DNA from 2 places in the Alteromonas macleodii ATCC 27126 genome. Region 2 is predicted to be linked to the other one. Evidence: riboswitches for the same ligand, from Rfam matches in the RefSeq annotation. Region 2 holds a riboswitch; the other holds the start of a gene.
The links. A riboswitch is a leader RNA that binds a small molecule or an ion and turns the genes downstream of it on or off. The one in region 2 is predicted to bind thiamine pyrophosphate.

Region 1: it holds a riboswitch for thiamine pyrophosphate, as region 2 does, so the genes downstream of both, MASE_RS05230 (TonB-dependent receptor) here and thiC (phosphomethylpyrimidine synthase ThiC) in region 2, are expected to answer to the same signal.

The regions. Positions count from the first base shown of each region.
Region 1 is NC_018632.1:1,223,158-1,231,945, reverse strand. Features, by position in the region: gene MASE_RS05245 (phosphotransferase) at 1-208, opposite strand, end outside; gene pnuC (nicotinamide riboside transporter PnuC) at 165-809, opposite strand; gene MASE_RS05235 (hypothetical protein) at 809-1,072, opposite strand; gene MASE_RS05230 (TonB-dependent receptor) at 1,090-3,180, opposite strand; TPP riboswitch at 3,236-3,339, opposite strand; gene MASE_RS05225 (acyl-CoA thioesterase) at 3,470-3,895, opposite strand; gene MASE_RS05220 (tRNA(Met) cytidine acetyltransferase TmcA domain-containing protein) at 3,955-6,216, shown strand; gene MASE_RS05215 (tetratricopeptide repeat protein) at 6,446-7,711, opposite strand; gene MASE_RS05210 (energy transducer TonB) at 7,714-8,325, opposite strand; gene MASE_RS05205 (ExbD/TolR family protein) at 8,327-8,725, opposite strand; gene MASE_RS05200 (MotA/TolQ/ExbB proton channel family protein) at 8,737-8,788, opposite strand, start outside.
Region 2 is NC_018632.1:101,818-110,605, reverse strand. Features, by position in the region: gene MASE_RS00495 (uroporphyrinogen-III synthase) at 1-630, shown strand, start outside; gene MASE_RS00490 (uroporphyrinogen-III C-methyltransferase) at 631-1,803, shown strand; gene MASE_RS00485 (heme biosynthesis HemY N-terminal domain-containing protein) at 1,800-2,975, shown strand; TPP riboswitch at 3,087-3,198, shown strand; gene thiC (phosphomethylpyrimidine synthase ThiC) at 3,473-5,383, shown strand; gene thiE (thiamine phosphate synthase) at 5,380-6,981, shown strand; gene MASE_RS00470 (HesA/MoeB/ThiF family protein) at 6,974-7,756, shown strand; gene thiS (sulfur carrier protein ThiS) at 7,753-7,962, shown strand; gene MASE_RS00460 (thiazole synthase) at 7,964-8,734, shown strand; gene thiH (2-iminoacetate synthase ThiH) at 8,731-8,788, shown strand, end outside.

The sequences.
Region 1 (8,788 bases), 1.1 Mb from region 2:
ATTTCACCGCTAAGTCGACAGGGTTATAATCCGACTTTGGTTGCCCACTACTTTGAAGGTTATTTGCAATCAAGGGTAACTGACTATCTGCGAGCTCTTGAACGCGGTAAACGTGATTTACCGCTCCAGCAGGGTGTGACGAAATTTTCGCACTGTCGCTAAGATTAAGCGCCTTTTGCAGCGTGGCGATGATATCCAACCTGTTCACCTTGTTTTTTATATTGTACTAGCCACTGGTAATACCCAAATACCGCAAAACCAACATAGCCTAAGAACAGGCAAGCAGATAATGCATAACCCACTTGCAGGTATAAATAGGCGGACGCTAAATTGATGAAAAACCAATAAACCCAGTTTTGCAGGATTTTATGCGCCACCATAAATGTTGTGACTACACTCAATAAATTAATGCTCGCATCTAATAGTAGGTACTCACTATTGAACTGTGAGCCTGCCACCTCAGACAGAACCCAAGCGAGCAATAACATACTCGGCACAATGAGCAAATGAGCCCAGAGAGGCCAATGAAGCACTGGCTTAACATCGCCGTCTTCCGCCCCTTTCGACCACTGATAATAACCGTATCCCGCCATTATCATATAAAAGAAGTTAAGCGCAGACTGAAATGGCAAAGTCACCTGCCAAAATAGCCAGGTGTAAATTGCGGTACTTACAAAGGCGCACAGCCAACACCAGCTGTTCTGTTTTGCGGCTAACAACACATAGGCAATAGCGAGGACAACCGCTACCCACTCTAACAGTGAAGTAGCGGCAATTTGTGAGGTAAACTCAGAAAAAAAGTTAGCCATTAAGATGATTTTCTAGATTGCATGGCATCGAAGTTTAGGAACTTAGCAACGAAAATAGCCTGCCCCACTTCTTCATGGGTCCTTTGCATTTCTTCACCAAGTACTTTCATAACCACACCATAGTCACCTGTAACCTGCGTGCTGGTTGAGCTTGTTGAAACTGCAATATCACTATAGCTATTTAACCTATCAATGAAATCTTGAATAGGTGGAATGTATTCGTTAACCAATGGGTACAACGACAGTTCAACCATAACTTGCATGTCTGTTTCCTTTTATTTTAAAACGCGTACTTAACAGTAACGCCAAACTGACGACCGTTACCTATTTGGTAATATGGCTCATCGAAGGCATACTCATCGCGAGGGTCGTTGCTGAAACCACCGAATCCACGGGTGTAGTACTCACGATCAAAGGCATTTTGTACCCACAGTGATGTCTGCCAATCACCGTGTAACACCACAATCTCCGAATTAACCAGCGTAGTACTTGGCGAGGTGACATCATGGCCGTCAGAAAAACGGTATTCGCTTTTGTAATCTACATCTACACGCCAGAGCATGTTATCTGTAAGTGCGTACTCACTATACAGGTTTGCGGTCCACTTAGGTGATTGAGCCTGCCTTTGCTCAGACACTTCAGTACCGTCTGCAAGCGTATACCCTTCAAAGGTAGCGCTTAGATATCCAACACTTGCATCTAGCTGCCATGCATCACTAGCAATCCAGCTAAGCTCCAGCTCGGCTCCTTTGTTTGTTCCTAAATCAGCATTATCAATAATGTCTACGAGCCCTGCCGTACCGTCATCACGAGTGATAACGTCAAAATCGCTCACCTGAGTATCTTTTCTATCCATATAGAAAATTGCAGCACGAGCAATTAGGTCAGGCGTAAGTAATGGGCCCTTTACACCTATTTCGTAGTTCCAGTTATATTCTTCGTCGAAGAATCGCTGATTGTCATTCACGCGGCTGTCGGGGTTAAAGCCTGCACCTTTATATCCGCGTGAAATACTGCCGTAATAGAAGTGATTGCCCTGCGTATACTGAAGCGCGACTTTCCCGCCTACCATGGTGGTGTCGAACGCGCGAGTAAGTTGGTTGTTATCAGCGTAATCAAAATCGTAGTTTTCTACTCTTAACCCTGCTACCAGTACTAAATTTTCGTTCAAACGACTTTCAGTCTGAGCATAGATAGCGGTCGTCGTAGGCGTGTATTCACTGGCAAAGTCACTATCCAAATAAGTGTATTGACGTAGCAGCTTTTCTTCCGTGCTTTTATAAAACACGCCTATTGTCCAGTCAGTCATACCATCAAAAAGTGCGGCACTGTCAGACGACACGAAACGCATCTCGCCGGTCTGTGTTTCTACATCGCGATAATAGGCGTCAAAAGACGTGTAACCCCACGGGTGAAACCCTGTGAATGTCCAGTCTTCATCGTAGCCATAAGCAATATTGTGAGAAGCATGGGTGGCAATTAGAATAAAGTCGCCCGCTGCTGTATTGGTTGTAGAGCGCGCGCTAACAGCGTGGGTTTGGTGTTCGTCAAATCCTGGTTCATCAGACAGCGTTTTGTTGTCATTGTCTAGCGAGAATGCATCGTAACCGTTATCGATATCGTACCAGCGATAAGTAAGTGCAAGTGTGGTTCGCTCATCTACGCTGCCTTCAACGGCAAAGCGCAGTGCGGTTTCATCGATATTCGCGGTATCGCTTCTATTTAAGAACGTATTTTCTACAAAGCCATCACTGCGATTATGAACCAGCGCAACACGATAGCCCCAATCCGTGTTGATATCATCACCAGTGGCGCCTTCAATACGGTAACTCTCTTTGTTCCCAATGCGGGCTTCAACGTAGTCTGGGGCGTCGCTACCCACGTCATTACTGGAGAGTTTAACCGCTCCGGCCAATGCACCTGTGCCGTATAAGGTAGCCTGAGGTCCGCGATATACCTCTAGTTGTTTAGTATCAAAAATAAGACCTGCCGCAGCAAGGCCTGAAAAATCAAATTCATCGACGATAAAGCTTACAGAAGGATTGATAGGCTCGGCGAACTGACTACGCTCTCCAATACCGCGAATTTGCACGAAGCGGCCGCGAGACGCACCAGCTGCAAAGTTTACGTTTGGAATACTGTTTAGCACACTGTCGATATGGCTCGGCTGTCTACTGCGAAGACGCTCTTGATCTAAAATGGTCGCGCTAGCACTTAACTGGTCGAGTGTAGTTTGACGAAAATCACCAGATACGATGACGCGCTCAATATCTGATGGCGTGCTATCTGAAGTGTTACTTACATTGGTTTGTTGCGCATAGGCCGCAACGGAACTAGCAAGCAGTGAAAGTGTGAAAAGTGTTTTATACATGGGATCTCTTATTCTTATTTAAGAAAAAAGATCCGGGTCTAACGGCAGGTGATAAGGCTATATTGTGAACCATCCCTACGCCGGTATTATCCGGATCAGGTTTAAGGGTTCCCACGAATGTGGATCTCAGACCGAAAACGGACACCCCTTGGTATAGTGTTGCGCGGCTAAAACTAGCAAACTCAACTTCTGCGACGGAGTCTACCAGTTCGATACACGCCGTCAAGCAGATAAGACGTTAAGCTAACGTAAGGTTTTATATATGATATAAGGCGTTGAAAGCTTAGGGCTATTCAGCGTCAATATTCATATTTAGGCGACGTACTTCATCGTCAGTTTGTGCTTTTAAACCTTCCAACGTTTTGCCGTGTGCGGTTGGTTGACGCGTATCAGGGTCAACCTTTACGAAAACGATATCGTCTGCAAAACAGATGGTTTTCTTGGTTGCTTTGTTGCGTACCAAGCAGCTTACGGTAATAGACGTACGGCCTACAGCTTTAGTTTCTAGACCAAACTCTACGATATCACCCTGCATAGCCGGTGATTCGAAACTAATTTCACCAATATGCTTAGTTACCAAGCAATTAGTTTCTAGCTGACAAATAGCCCAAATTGCAGCTTCTTCGTCTATCCATTCTAACGCGCGGCCACCGAACAAAGAATTGGCGTAATTAAGGTCGTTTGGCATAACTAGACGCCGAGAAAGAAAGCGCATTCGAATTCCTCATAATAAATCGCTACTATAGCGTTAGATTATACCGAAAAAACTGATTCATGGCGCTAACTCAATTACGCGAATGGCTATTAGCCCCCTACTTTGAAAATAGCGGCGAAAATGGCTGCAAAAAAAGCTCTCACGCTTCACACTTATCAAACGTGACTTGCCCGCTTCACCGGAGAATGCTTGTAATATCTGGCAATGATGATTTTTGTGAAGCTGCCATACGTAGCGTTCAAGCCTTTGTAGATGAAGTTTCATCTATAAGCGTTGTGAATTTTGCTGGCGATACACTTAAGGGAAAGAACCGCAAACAAGTACTGGGGAGCGAATGTGACATTGCCACATTAGACTGTCGCGATTCATTCAAACCTGGCGACGTGATGGCAGTGGCGGGGATCGTTAAACGCAGTGGTTGTTTAATACTTATTTGCCCTGCATTGAGTGAATGGGTCAACAATATTTCGGTCTCGTTCCTGTCGGAGGGGTTTACACTTACACAAAGTCGATACCTCGAACGCTTTATAAAGCACCTGCGTAACAACGACTACGTGGCATTTCACACTGAAGAAAAAACCACACTTCCAGATACGGCTATGTACCGCATTAGCCAAGGCGTAACATCAAACGTCTATAGAGGCTCACTATTTAAATCAGAAGAGCAAGAGCAGGCATACAGTCGTTTATATCAAGCACACTCACTTAATAAACTAAACGCGCTGATTACCGCCCCAAGAGGCAGAGGCAAGTCATCATTATTAGGTATATTCATTGAAAGCCTAATCAGACAGGGTAAAAATGTACTATTAACCAGTGAACGCTTTGATAATGTGAAGAACGTGCTTTCACGTATTCAACAGTACGAAATAGCAGGTGTCAGAACACAACAACCATCCACCGCTAACATTCAAACCCAACTAATCCTTGGTGATAAGAATGAGGCAGCGACGTTTGGCAGTGTAAAATGGGTGCCCCCTGACAGTGCCTTGTTATATACCACAGAAGATGAAAAGTACGACGTTGTAATTGTTGATGAAGCGGCTTCAATCCCCCTCCCGGATGTATACCGGATCATAGCCAACCACAAGCAGTGGGTGCTTAGTACTACGCTTTTGGGTTATGAAGGTTCAGGCAGTGGTTTTATTCACAAACTCATCCCTAGTTTACCGCCATCAGCTATCCATTTAAGACTATCAACGCCGTTACGATGGTTCGAACATGATCCCATTGAAGCCTTTTTCAATACGACTTGTTTATTTGAGGACAGAGATGCGGCGCGCAATATTGGCGAGATTAATTTCAAAAACAGTATTAACCCACCGATAGATTACGATTTTTCCATAAGTTCGTTTAAAACCATTTCCGAAGAGGCGCTTCAGCAAATAATGTCGCTACTTTCATTAGCCCATTATCAAACTACGCCCGATGATTTTATGCGCTTGATGGATAGCCCGGATGTACTTGTTGCCATACTTAAATTCAACGACAACGTGATAGGTGCTGCAATCATAAACGCTGAAGGTAGCGACTACCTGAACGATACCGCATTGGGGATTGCGTCTGGAAAGCGTCGTCCTAAAGGGCATTTAGGTGCACAGCGACTTGCTCTGTTGTCTGCTGATGCAAAAACAGCAACGTTTAGATATTGGCGTATTAACCGTATTGCCGTCGATACGCTTGCGCAGAGTAAGGGTATGGGCAGTTACTTGCTACAAAGAGTTAGTAATGAAGCCAAGAAGCAAAGTATTGACGCTATCTGTACTTCTTATGGAACGACACTTAAGTTAGACAGTTTTTGGACAAGAAATGGATTTGAGATTGTAGACTATGGGCGAAAGCCTAATAAAGCCAGTGGCGAAACCAGTGCACTAGCGTTATATCCTCATTCTAACAGAGCAAAAAGACTGCTTTCTGAATTGGTAGCGCTAAAAGAGAGCTTTAAATTCGATAACCAGTTAGACAACGTGCCCATTAGCATACTGACAATCTATGTAGAAAAGTTAGTACATTTTACCCAAGGCACACGCACTTTAGATGATGTTTGGCCGATATTACATAAAATTGCGCGTTATGCAGGGACTCAGCCTACACCAAGCGCAAATACTCAACTGAACAAGCCAAATAACACAATACTGTATACGCTATGGCGTCTTGTTGAAATCATTAACACGAAGCGCTTTCTCAGAAAAGTACTTACACATTCAGATATGAATGCGAAGCAACTTGTTTCTACATTTAACAAAGAAAACCTAAAAGCAAGTGGGTTAAAAGAAGTCACTATTGTTATAAGAGAAGCACTTCTGCCTGCTTTCAAATAATAGAAAGTCTGTAGCCTGAAAATACAAATAATCAGCTTGGCGTAGAGCCACTATACCTGCGTTAACAAGTCGCGATTACGAACATTTTAATTCTAGCAGAGTGGGTAATGACCTATGCGGACTGGTGTTAAAGCCCTATAAATATAACCCCATTCGAGAAAAGCTCACTTACTAAATTAAGGGCAAAAAAAAGCCTCCCAAAGGGAGGCTTTTTTGCTAAAACCACATATTAGATACTAATACCGCGGTTCTTCGCTTTTTCCTTGATATAAGGTTCCCACGCTGCAGCGTTGCGGCGTAGAGAGCGATCTTTCTTAGCTTCTTGTACGTGCTTGTAAGCAGACTTGAAGTTACCTGCGTAGAAGTTCGCTTCCATTAACGTGAAGTGAATCTTCTCAGGGTCTTCAGCACCACGCTCTAGAGCATTCTCTAGTGCTTTAATAGCGCCTTTGTAGTCTTCCGCCACAAGTAAAAGTGTACCTTGCTTACGATAATGCTCAGGGTCTGAACTCTTAGCAGCAGCTTGTGCATACAAGTCGGCAGCTGTTTTGAAGTTCTTTGCCTGGTGATAAGCATTAGCTACGTTTGCTAACATATCGGCATCATTTTTTAGCAAGCCTTCTTTCACGTGCTTTTCAAGCAACTTGGCCGCCTTGTAAGGCATACCGTTACTTTGATAAAGCTGAGCAAGCGTCTTTATTTCTGACTCTTTCTCTAGATAGCCCTGCATATAAGCAAGTTCTAGCGTTGAAAGACCTTTCTTATAGTCTTCAACTAAGATGTAGAAAAAGCCAAGACGTGACCACCAAGTTTTTTCCTGAGGGAAAGTTCTAACAAGATCTTCCGCCACAGCAACCGTTTCAGGGTACATCTTACGCTCGTAGTAAGAAGTTAGCTTTAATACATACGGGTTTTTGTTTGGCTCTTCATACAAAGCAATCGCTTTGTCTGCTGGCTCAACCATCTTCGCTAATTGCTTAGATTCAAAGTAAGCCTGTGCCAAACGCGTATATACGTCTGCGTCTTCTTTACACGTGAAGTCCATCCACTTGTTATACCATTTAATGGCATCAGTGTACTTCTCTTCCTGCATGCTCAAATCACCTAGTAATTTAAGTGTTTGAGAGTGTTCAAGGTCGTTTAGAACTTTTGGTTCAACTGATTCAACCAAATACCCTAAAGCTTTACCACCTTGACCTTCTTGCGCAGCAAGTAAGTTACCAATAAAACGCTTTACGTAAGCTCTATCGAAATCGTCAGATGCGTCGATTTCGTAAAGTACGTTTAGTGCTTCATTAACTTGGTCTTCATTGTAGAACTCAAAAGCTTTCTGAACTTTTTTACCGGTACGCTCACCTACAAGCGTTGTTTTTCCTTTCTCATATCCAGGACAAACAACAGGTGCTGACTGCGCTAGGGCAGCGGGTGCTGAAAGCACCGCACCTGCGCCTAGCACTAAAGCAACGGCTGACATTTTGAATGTACGTTTCATCATGATCATTGCTCCAGTTTAAAGTCTAGCTGTACGAACATGCCAGGTTGTTTAACTGGCTTGCCATCAACGATCTTAGGCTTGTATTTCCACTTACGTAGAGCACGACGTGCTTCACGGTCGAATACGCGCTTAGGTTCAGCTTCGATAACTTCGATATCTTCAACACCACCAACTTCGTTGATAGTGAAAGACAGTCTTACCCAACCTTCACGGCCGTCACGGGCTGCATCAGGTGGATATTTCGGGTCGATACGAACGATAGGTGTTGCTTCACCATCACGCTGCATTGCACCAACACCACCGATGTTTACACCAACACCACCTGTGTCGATAGCTGGAATAGCTAAGCTAAAGCCATCTGCATCAGGTTCCGCTGTTTCCGGCTCTACTTGCTCCATTTTAGGAGGCTGTGGAGGCGGAGGTGGCGGTGGTGGTGGAACACGAGTACGCGTCTGCGTCTGGTCGTCTGGTTCCTGCATTACAATATCGATAACCGGTGCAGGCGGTACTTCGTCTGCTGGTCTAGATGAATTTTCAATCAACTTGGCCATTAGAACGAAAAGGGCAAATGCAACACCAGCACCTAAAAGTATAGATACAATTATACGTAACATCTTATCCCCTTGCCGCTACCGAGACTCGGTTAACGCCAGCGGCTTTAACCTGATCCATAATCTCAACTACTAAACCATGCTTCGCTTTTACGTCAGCTTGAATGATTACGTAGTCAGTAGGCTGCTCGGTAAGCAGTCTTTCAATATTCGCTCTTACGCTGTCCGGCGCAACTTCACGCTTATCTAGCCATACATTTCCGTCTTCAGTTACGGCGATGAAAATGTTTGCATTTTTGTGAAGAATCGCCTGGCTCGCATCTGGCTTGTTGACTTCGATCCCTGCTTCTTTAACGAAAACAGTGGTAACGATAAAGAAGATCAGCATGATAAACACGATATCCAACATGGGCGTCATGTCGATCTGTGCATCTTCTTCCTCGGTTCTGACTTTTCGAGCCATAATCTCTCTCTCTAATGATGTGGCAGGCTATCAACTAGCCCTTCTCTTGCCAGCTTCACTTTC
Region 2 (8,788 bases):
GATATTTCGTCTGAAAGAAAAGCTGCTGCAGAATTTTTAGCGTCAAATGCAGTAAACGCAATTGTTGTTACCAGCGTATATGCTGTAGACACCGTTATTGAAGGCTTACGCGAAACGGCTAACGAATTACCATTGATCATAGCTGTGGGCGATGCCACTGCACGAAAATTACAAGCGGGACTTCAGGCGTTTTCATCGGCGCAGGTTGCTATCCCCGAAGCCCATACATCCGAAGGTATACTGGCAATGCACCAACTTAATGAGGCAAACTGTCAGCATGTCGTTATCATTAAGGGTGAAGGTGGGCGCGACGCCATAGCCACAGGATTAGACGAAAAAGGTATTTTAGTTAATAGCTTTTGCGTTTATAAAAGAGAGCAACTTACAAGCCCAATTTACACAAAACGGTGGAAAATGGGCGAAGTTAGCGGCATTATCGCTACAAGCGAAGCAATGGCACTGCAACTAATTGCGCAATTTGGCCAAGCACTTAAATCTATTAAATGGTTAACAGTGAGCGATCGAATTGCCAAAACCCTCACTAGCCAAGGCATTAAAGAGGTAGCGGTTTGTCAGCGAGCCACCGATCAGGCACTCATCGCCTGGGTAAAGGATAACTGGGAGTATTGAATGGCCAACAACAATGAAAGTAGCCCACAAAAAGAGGAACTCGTGAAAGTGGAAGCTGAAAAAGACGTTATCGAATCTTCTGCCACGCACAGTGAATCAACACCATCGGGTGCTGCTAAAAAGAAATCGTCGGGAAATGGTCTACTGTGGTTTGTTGTAATCATCCTTTTCCTTATTGTGCTTGGTATGGCTGGCGCAGGTTACTGGTATTACATGCAGCAACAGTCGGCAAGCAAGGACTCTGAATCTGCACTTCAAACGACGACCTCTCAGCTAAACACTATTGAGCGTGAGCGCGCTGGTCTTGTTGCCTCTATCGACAAAGTAGCTCGTACCAACCAGACGTTAGAAAGCACGGTAGCCGAGTTAAAAGCGCAAAACGAAAAGCTGACGCTGCAAGCTGAATCGACCCTTGAACAACTAAACAATATGGAAGGTCGCCGCCCGGCAGACTGGCTCATTGCTGAAGCTGATTACTTAGTTCGCATGGCAGGCAGAAAGCTTTGGTTAGAAAACGACGTACGCACAGCAATTTTGCTGCTAGTTAACGCAGATAAACGCTTAAAGTCGTTGGCCGACCCATCGGTACTTCCGGTTCGCGCAAACCTTGCTGAAGACATTCAAACACTTCAACAGCTTAACCCTGTATCACAAAGCTCCGTAGCCCTTGCGCTTACAGGCATGATAGCGCAAATAGATAAGCTACCACTTGATACCTTTGAAAAACCACAAGACGCCAATGCAGAAGACACGACCTTATCGGAGTCAGCTGACGACTGGCAGGAGAACCTTGCAAAAGTGTGGCGTTCACTGGTGAACGATTTTCTTACCATAAAAACCATTGAAGGCCCGGTTGAACCAGTGCTTTCACTGGAAGCGCAGTTTTTAGCAAAAGAACAACTTCGCCTACAGCTTATGCACGCGCAAACCGCTGCGCTTCAGGGCGATGCAGGGCTTTATAGCCAGTCGCTTCAATACGCTCAAACGTTAATTATTGAAAAGTTCGACACAGAAAAAAGCCAAGTAACGGGTTTTGTAGATGCACTACAAAACCTCATTGCTACCGATATTTCGCGACCTATCCCAACTGAGCTAGCGTCACAAAAACCGCTAGAGCGTCTATTGGATAGCCGCGTTAAACAGGTGTTCGGACAAGGAGCAAGTGCACTATGAAATGGTTAGCTATTGCCCTTGCGGTATTAGCCGCATTTGTTGCTGCACTAATTGTTGGCCCAATGTTGTTGGGTGACCAAGGCTACGTTCTGTTCTCTTTAGGTAATACTGCCGTTGAGATGAATATAATCAGCTTTGGCATCTTACTGATAGGTGCCGTCATTGCCTGGTACGTACTATCTCGATTGGTATTGTGGGCGTTAAGCTTGATCACAGGTTCACATAAATGGTTCGGCACTTTGGGTGAGCGCAAACGTAAGCGTGCGTTTTACGACGGCTTACACGCAATGGCTGCAGGTGATTTTGATACAGCTCAAAAGGCGCTAAGCAAAACCACCAACGGCGATTTCGAAGGCGTTAACTATTTGGCGTCAGCGCAAATTGCTTTTGCCAACGACGATTTAGCCAAAGCCCGTTATTTCCTTGTTCAGGCAACTGACTTTCCAAAAGCGAAAGTAGCCGCAACGGTCATGCACGCGCGTATTGATATGGCTGAAGAAAAATACGATGCGGCACTAGAGAAACTTAACGAACTTGACGAGCAAGAGCGCGAGAACAAGCAGGTTGTGCAGTTAAAAGCGCAAATTCTTGCCAAGCTAGGTAAATGGCAAGTACTTCAAGAGAATTTGTCAGGCTGGCGTAAAGCATTGCCCAAAGCAGACTACACTGCGTGGAGTCAGCGCATCGCCAAAGGTAAGTTTGCCGAAATTGCCAGCAAACAAGGCGCTGTCGAGCTTAAATCGTATTGGGAAACCCTACCTCGTAAGCTTCGTCACGACGATGCTTACCGCGCGGCCTACATTCAACAGTTACTTGACCAAGGTATGCATGCCGACGCACAGAATTTGCTAGTTGAATGGCAAAAACGTGGCCCGAATAGCGCCCTGTTTCCGCTGTTCACGCAGCTTAATATTCCTGATGCATCGCCATCACTACGACTGCTTGAAAGCTGGATAAAGCAAGACGAAGAAAACGTATCGCTATACTCCACGCTAGGCCAAGTTGCATTTAACTCAGGCGATGATGTGTTGGCGGAAAAAGCCCTGCTTAAAGCCACCAAAATGAAGTCGCGCAAAGAAGACTTATTGCTGCTGTCTGCAATTAGCGAACGCAAGCACGACACAGCCACTGCACTTCAGCTTTACAAGGAAGGTCAGCAGCTAGCCAGCTAGATGAATATTCATTTAGCTTTCTGGTAGTACTTGTATTACCCGTAAAATTGAAGATATAGTAAAAAGGAATTCTCAACTCGGGTTGTTTCAACCACAACCCGAATTGACTTAAACAACTTGTCGGAGTGCTTCACTGGTAACCCAGTAAGCTGAGACCGCGAAAGTGGGATCCGTAGAACCTGATCAGGCTAATACCTGCGAAGGGAACAAGAAAATACAATGTGCACAATGTTAAACCGTGGTTTAGCGTTGTGAAGCGAAGTTGTTTTGCTGTTGATGATACAGACACACCCATTACGGTGCTGCTCGTCACTCAAGGTAAACTGTTCAAGTTTATCCCCAAGTCAACATCAACAGAGTAAAGGGCTGTAATCACCAAAACCTTTACCAACAATCTCGCTAAAGTAACGGGGTTATCCCCTTCAACACTTACACTTTGTATTCTCCTTCACTCCTGACAAGCATTTTTAGAACCTAAACTTAAAAGGTAAAATGCTATGTCGAACAGACGCGAACAGCGCCAACAAGCACAACAATTCATTAATGAACTTGCGGGCGAAGCTTACCCAAATTCAACACGCCACTACGAGTGTGGCAGCCGTGACGATATTCGTGTGGCCATGCGCCTTATTCACCAACACGACAGTTTAGTGGGTGGTACTGAAGACAATCCTATTTTAGAGCCAAATCCGCCAATTCCTGTTTACGACACTTCAGGCCCCTACGGCGACCCAAAAGAAAACATAGATGTGCACAAAGGCCTAGCTCCGCTTCGCCAAAAGTGGATTGAAGAGCGTAGCGATACCCTTGAATTAGAGGGCGTTTCGTCAAGCTTTGCAAAAGAGCGAGAAAACGACATATTTACCGAAGATTTCCGCTTTATTCGCAGCCGCAAACCACTAAAAGCAAAAGCAGGCAAAAACGTAACCCAGCTTCACTACGCAAGACAGGGCATTATTACTCCTGAAATGGAATACATTGCCATTCGCGAGAATATGGGTCGCCAGGCCATTAAAGATGCCGAACTGACGCAGCAGCACAAAGGCGAACACTTTGGTGCGAATTTACCCGATACCATCACGCCTGAATTTGTACGCCAGGAAGTGGCCGCAGGCCGCGCCATTATTCCATGCAACATCAATCACCCCGAGTTGGAACCAATGATTATAGGGCGTAACTTTCTAGTAAAGATTAACGCAAACATTGGTAATTCAGCAGTCACCTCGTCTATTGAAGAAGAGGTAGAAAAGCTGGTGTGGTCAACGCGCTGGGGCGCCGATACCATCATGGATTTATCTACCGGCAGAAACATTCACGAAACCCGAGAGTGGCTGCTGCGAAACAGTCCTGTTCCTCTTGGCACCGTCCCCATCTATCAAGCGCTAGAAAAAGTAAACGGTGTAGCCGAAGATTTAACGTGGGAGATGTTTAAAGACACCCTAATTGAGCAAGCTGAACAAGGCGTAGACTACTTCACCATTCACGCTGGCGTGCTGCTTGAGTACGTACACCTTACCGCAAAGCGGGTAACCGGCATTGTATCGCGCGGCGGTTCGATAATGGCAAAGTGGTGCTTAAGCCACCACCAACAAAGCTTTCTGTATGAGCACTTTCACGATATTTGCGAAATTTGCGCTAAGTACGATGTGGCGCTGTCGCTAGGTGATGGCCTGCGCCCTGGTAGCGTAGCTGACGCTAACGACGACGCGCAATTCTCTGAATTACGTACCCTTGGAGAGCTGACGAAAATTGCATGGGAGTACGATGTTCAGGTAATGATTGAAGGCCCGGGGCATGTGCCAATGCATATGATTAAAGCGAACATGGAAGAGCAGCTTAAGCATTGCCACGAAGCACCGTTTTATACCCTTGGCCCCCTCACCACCGATATCGCTCCTGGCTACGATCACTTCACTTCAGGTATAGGTGCCGCCATGATTGGTTGGTATGGCTGCGCAATGCTGTGCTATGTAACACCTAAAGAGCATTTGGGCCTACCTAACAAAGAAGACGTTAAACAGGGGCTGATCACCTACAAAATTGCAGCCCACGCTGCCGACTTGGCAAAAGGCCACCCAGGTGCACAAATTCGCGACAACGCCATGTCGAAAGCTCGCTTTGAATTCAGGTGGGAAGACCAGTTCAATTTAGCTCTCGACCCACATACCGCGCGCGCTTATCACGATGAAACCTTGCCGCAGGCGTCTGGCAAAGTTGCGCATTTCTGCTCTATGTGCGGCCCTAAATTTTGCAGCATGAAAATTTCTCAGGAAGTGCGCGATGTGGCTAAACAAGCGGAGCAGCAAGAGTTTGAGAAAGAAAAAGGTATGAAAGAGATGGCCCAGGCATTCAATCAGTCTGGCGCAGAGCTTTATCACACTGCAGATAGCAAGGTAGAGCTACTATGATGGCGAAAGCGTCCATAAGCCCTGCATCCAACAACCTCAACACTGCACTTCCTGTAGTGTGGTGTGTGGGAGGCGTTGACTGTAGCGGTGGTGCGGGCGTTACCCGCGACGCCATTACATTGGCCGATCTGAGCATCCACGCTTGTGTGCTCACTACACAGCTTACCGTGCAGTCCAACTCAATAATGCTTAGTAAGGAAAGCATGTGCGCGTCGGCATTAAATCAGCAGTGGCAGGTGTTGTTTGAAGATACCCCGCCACGCGCTATTAAAATTGGCGCCATTGCTAATGATGAGCAAGCGCTGTTGTTAAGTGCACGTATTCAAAAAACATCTAACCCTCGCCCCTTCGTTGTATGGGACCCTGTACTGTCTACTTCGTCAGGTGGTGTGCTGAGTGAGTTAAGCGAAAGCGTAGTTGACGAACTGTTGAATACGGTAGATATCGTTACGCCAAATATCGATGAGCTTACGTGGCTCACCCATTTGCCAGTTGTTGATGAAGCGAGCTTGTTAAATGCAATTAATCGGCTAAGGGGTAAAGGCGCAAAGAGCGTTTACGTTAAGGGCGGTCACGCCCACTGGCAAAAAAATGTAAGCGATATTTTTGTTTGTGCCTCTCACACTCTTCGTTTTAGCCAGCCGAAATACGCTAACGGCAACCTTCGCGGTACAGGCTGCATGTTAGCCAGCGCAGTAGCGGCATTCATTGTGCACGACTACTGCATTGAAGACGCACTTACGCTTGCTAACGCTTACGTCAGCGAAGTTCGCAACCATACACTACCAAAGCAAAGCGCAGCGGCTAACGCAAACGCCATAAGTAGCGAATTAACCGCCTACTTTGCACGAACCAACGGCTTTCCCACAAAACCAGAGAGCTTTCCGCTGGTGACCTTTCACCAACGTGGCGCCACTGCCAATGAAAAAGAGCGGGATAAGGATACCCTTCTTGAAGCCTCGTCTTGTAAAGAAGGCCACTTTCCTGCACTTACTCATACTCATTTAGGCATCTATCCTGTAGTAGATAGCGTGCAATGGATAGCACGCCTCTGGCCAACGGCGGTAAAAATCATGCAGCTGCGGGTTAAGCAAGGCTCCCAAGAAGACATTCGTCAGCAAATAAAAGAGGCAATAGAATTGGTGAAACACACCGACTGCCAATTATTCATTAATGACTATTGGGAGCTGGCCATAGAGCTCGGGGCTTACGGAGTGCACTTGGGGCAAGAGGATATCGACACCGCAGACCTAAACGCTATCCGCAATGCGGGTTTACGGCTTGGAATATCAACGCACGGCTTCGCTGAAATTCAGCGTGTTCGCGCTTTAAACCCGTCTTACATTGCCCTTGGTCATATCTTCCCCACCAATACCAAAGACATGCCTTCGAAGCCACAAGGTGTAGCACGTTTAGAAAAGTATGTGCAGCTTTGCGATGGCATTCCCACCGTTGCTATTGGTGGTATTAACTTATCGCGTATAGGCGATGTAGCTAAAACCGGCGTTAGCGGCATTGCTGTGGTAAGTGCAATCACTCAGGCAGAACACCCGCTAAAAGCCTACCAAGCATTGGTTGAGGAGGCTGGGTTTGCTTAGTCATTCACTTAGTCACTCAGTGGGTCAGCAGTTAGCGCATCAGGATATACGTCGCTACAGCAGACAACTTTTACTCGATTGCATTGATCACGACGGACAGCTTAATTTGGCGAGTGCACACGCTGTTATCGTTGGCTTAGGTGGATTAGGCAGCTTAACCGCCCGCTATTTAACAGGCGCAGGCGTGGGCAACATTACACTTATAGATGGTGACACCGTCGACATTAGTAATTTGCAGCGCCAGATAAGCTACAACGAAATGCACCTAGGCGAGCTTAAAGCCAAGTCGCTTTACAATGAACTGCGTAAAGTGAACTCGCATTTAAACATACAGTTTAAAAGCTTATTTGCTGATAGTAACAACTTACCAACCTTGATTGCATCAGCCACCTGCGTGCTGGATTGCACCGACAACGTAACGGTACGAAGACAGATAAACCTGGCCTCGCTTCGCGCCTCTATTCCGCTTTTTATTGCCGCAGCCAGTGGGCTTACCTGGCAGGCGCTGAACTTGCCTCAAAACTCAGCCACCTGCGGTTGCTACGAGTGTTTAGTGAATAATGTTGCCGTACGCGAGGATTGCTTTAGCAAAGGTGTACTAGGCCCAGTAGTAGGCATGGCAGCGTGCCACCAAGCTACCCAAGCTTTGTTATTTCTGGCAAGAGGCTTCGATGCCGATATTAAATGGGGCCATTACGTAAACGCGCATGCAGGCCAAGGTACGCTGCAAAGTTTCAAGCTTCCCCCGTCTTCTTCTTGTGAGGTATGCCAATGACCCAAATTAACATTAACGTGAACAATCAACCAATGAGCGTGATTTCTCCTATATCACTTAGTGAATTAATTGCCCTTAAACAATTGAAAGACGAAGGCACTGCCGTTGCCAAAAATGCCGCCATTATCAGCAAGAATGAATGGCCAACAACCTACCTAAGTAACAACGATACCGTGGATATATTTACCCTAGTGGCAGGAGGCTAAAATGCTAACGCTCGCAAATCACACCTTCCCTTCCCGCCTGTTAACTGGCACTGGCAAATTTAGTAACCCAGACACCATGAAAAGCGCGGTACAGGCAGCCAAAAGCAGCATGGTGACCTTGGCAATGAAGCGTGTCGCCAGCCATAGCTCACAAGATGAAACGCTTTCGGCATTAAAAGCATTGGGCGTTACTCTTTTGCCGAATACGTCGGGAGCGAAGAACGCAAAAGAAGCCATATTCGCCGCCGAACTTGCTTACGAAGCATTAGGTAGCCCTTGGGTGAAGCTGGAAATTCATCCAGACCAACGCTACTTGTTGCCCGACCCCATCGAAACCCTGCTTGCCGCAGAGGCACTGGTTAAAAAAGGGTTTCACGTTTTGCCTTACTGCGGAGCAGACCCCGTTTTATGTAAACGCTTAGAAGAGGTAGGCTGCGCTGCCGTTATGCCATTGGGCGCGCCTATTGGCAGTAATCAGGGCTTACAAACCAAACCCTTTTTGCAAATTATTGTTGAGCAAGCGTCGATACCCGTCATTGTAGATGCAGGCATTGGTAAGCCAAGCCAAGCCATGGCGGCCATGGAACTGGGAGTAGACGCGGTACTGGTAAATACGGCTATCGCCACGGCTAAGGACCCAGTTGCTATGGCAGCAGCTTTTGCAAGCGCCGTAGAAACGGGGCGAAAGGCCTTTGAAGCTGGACTTGGTGCTACCAGCAGTTTTGCCCAAGCCTCTAGCCCGCTTACCGCCTTTTTGGAGCCGGCGGTATGAAGGTAGCGCAGGCATTAATGCAGCAAGACTTGTCGCATGTGGCTATGTCGATAA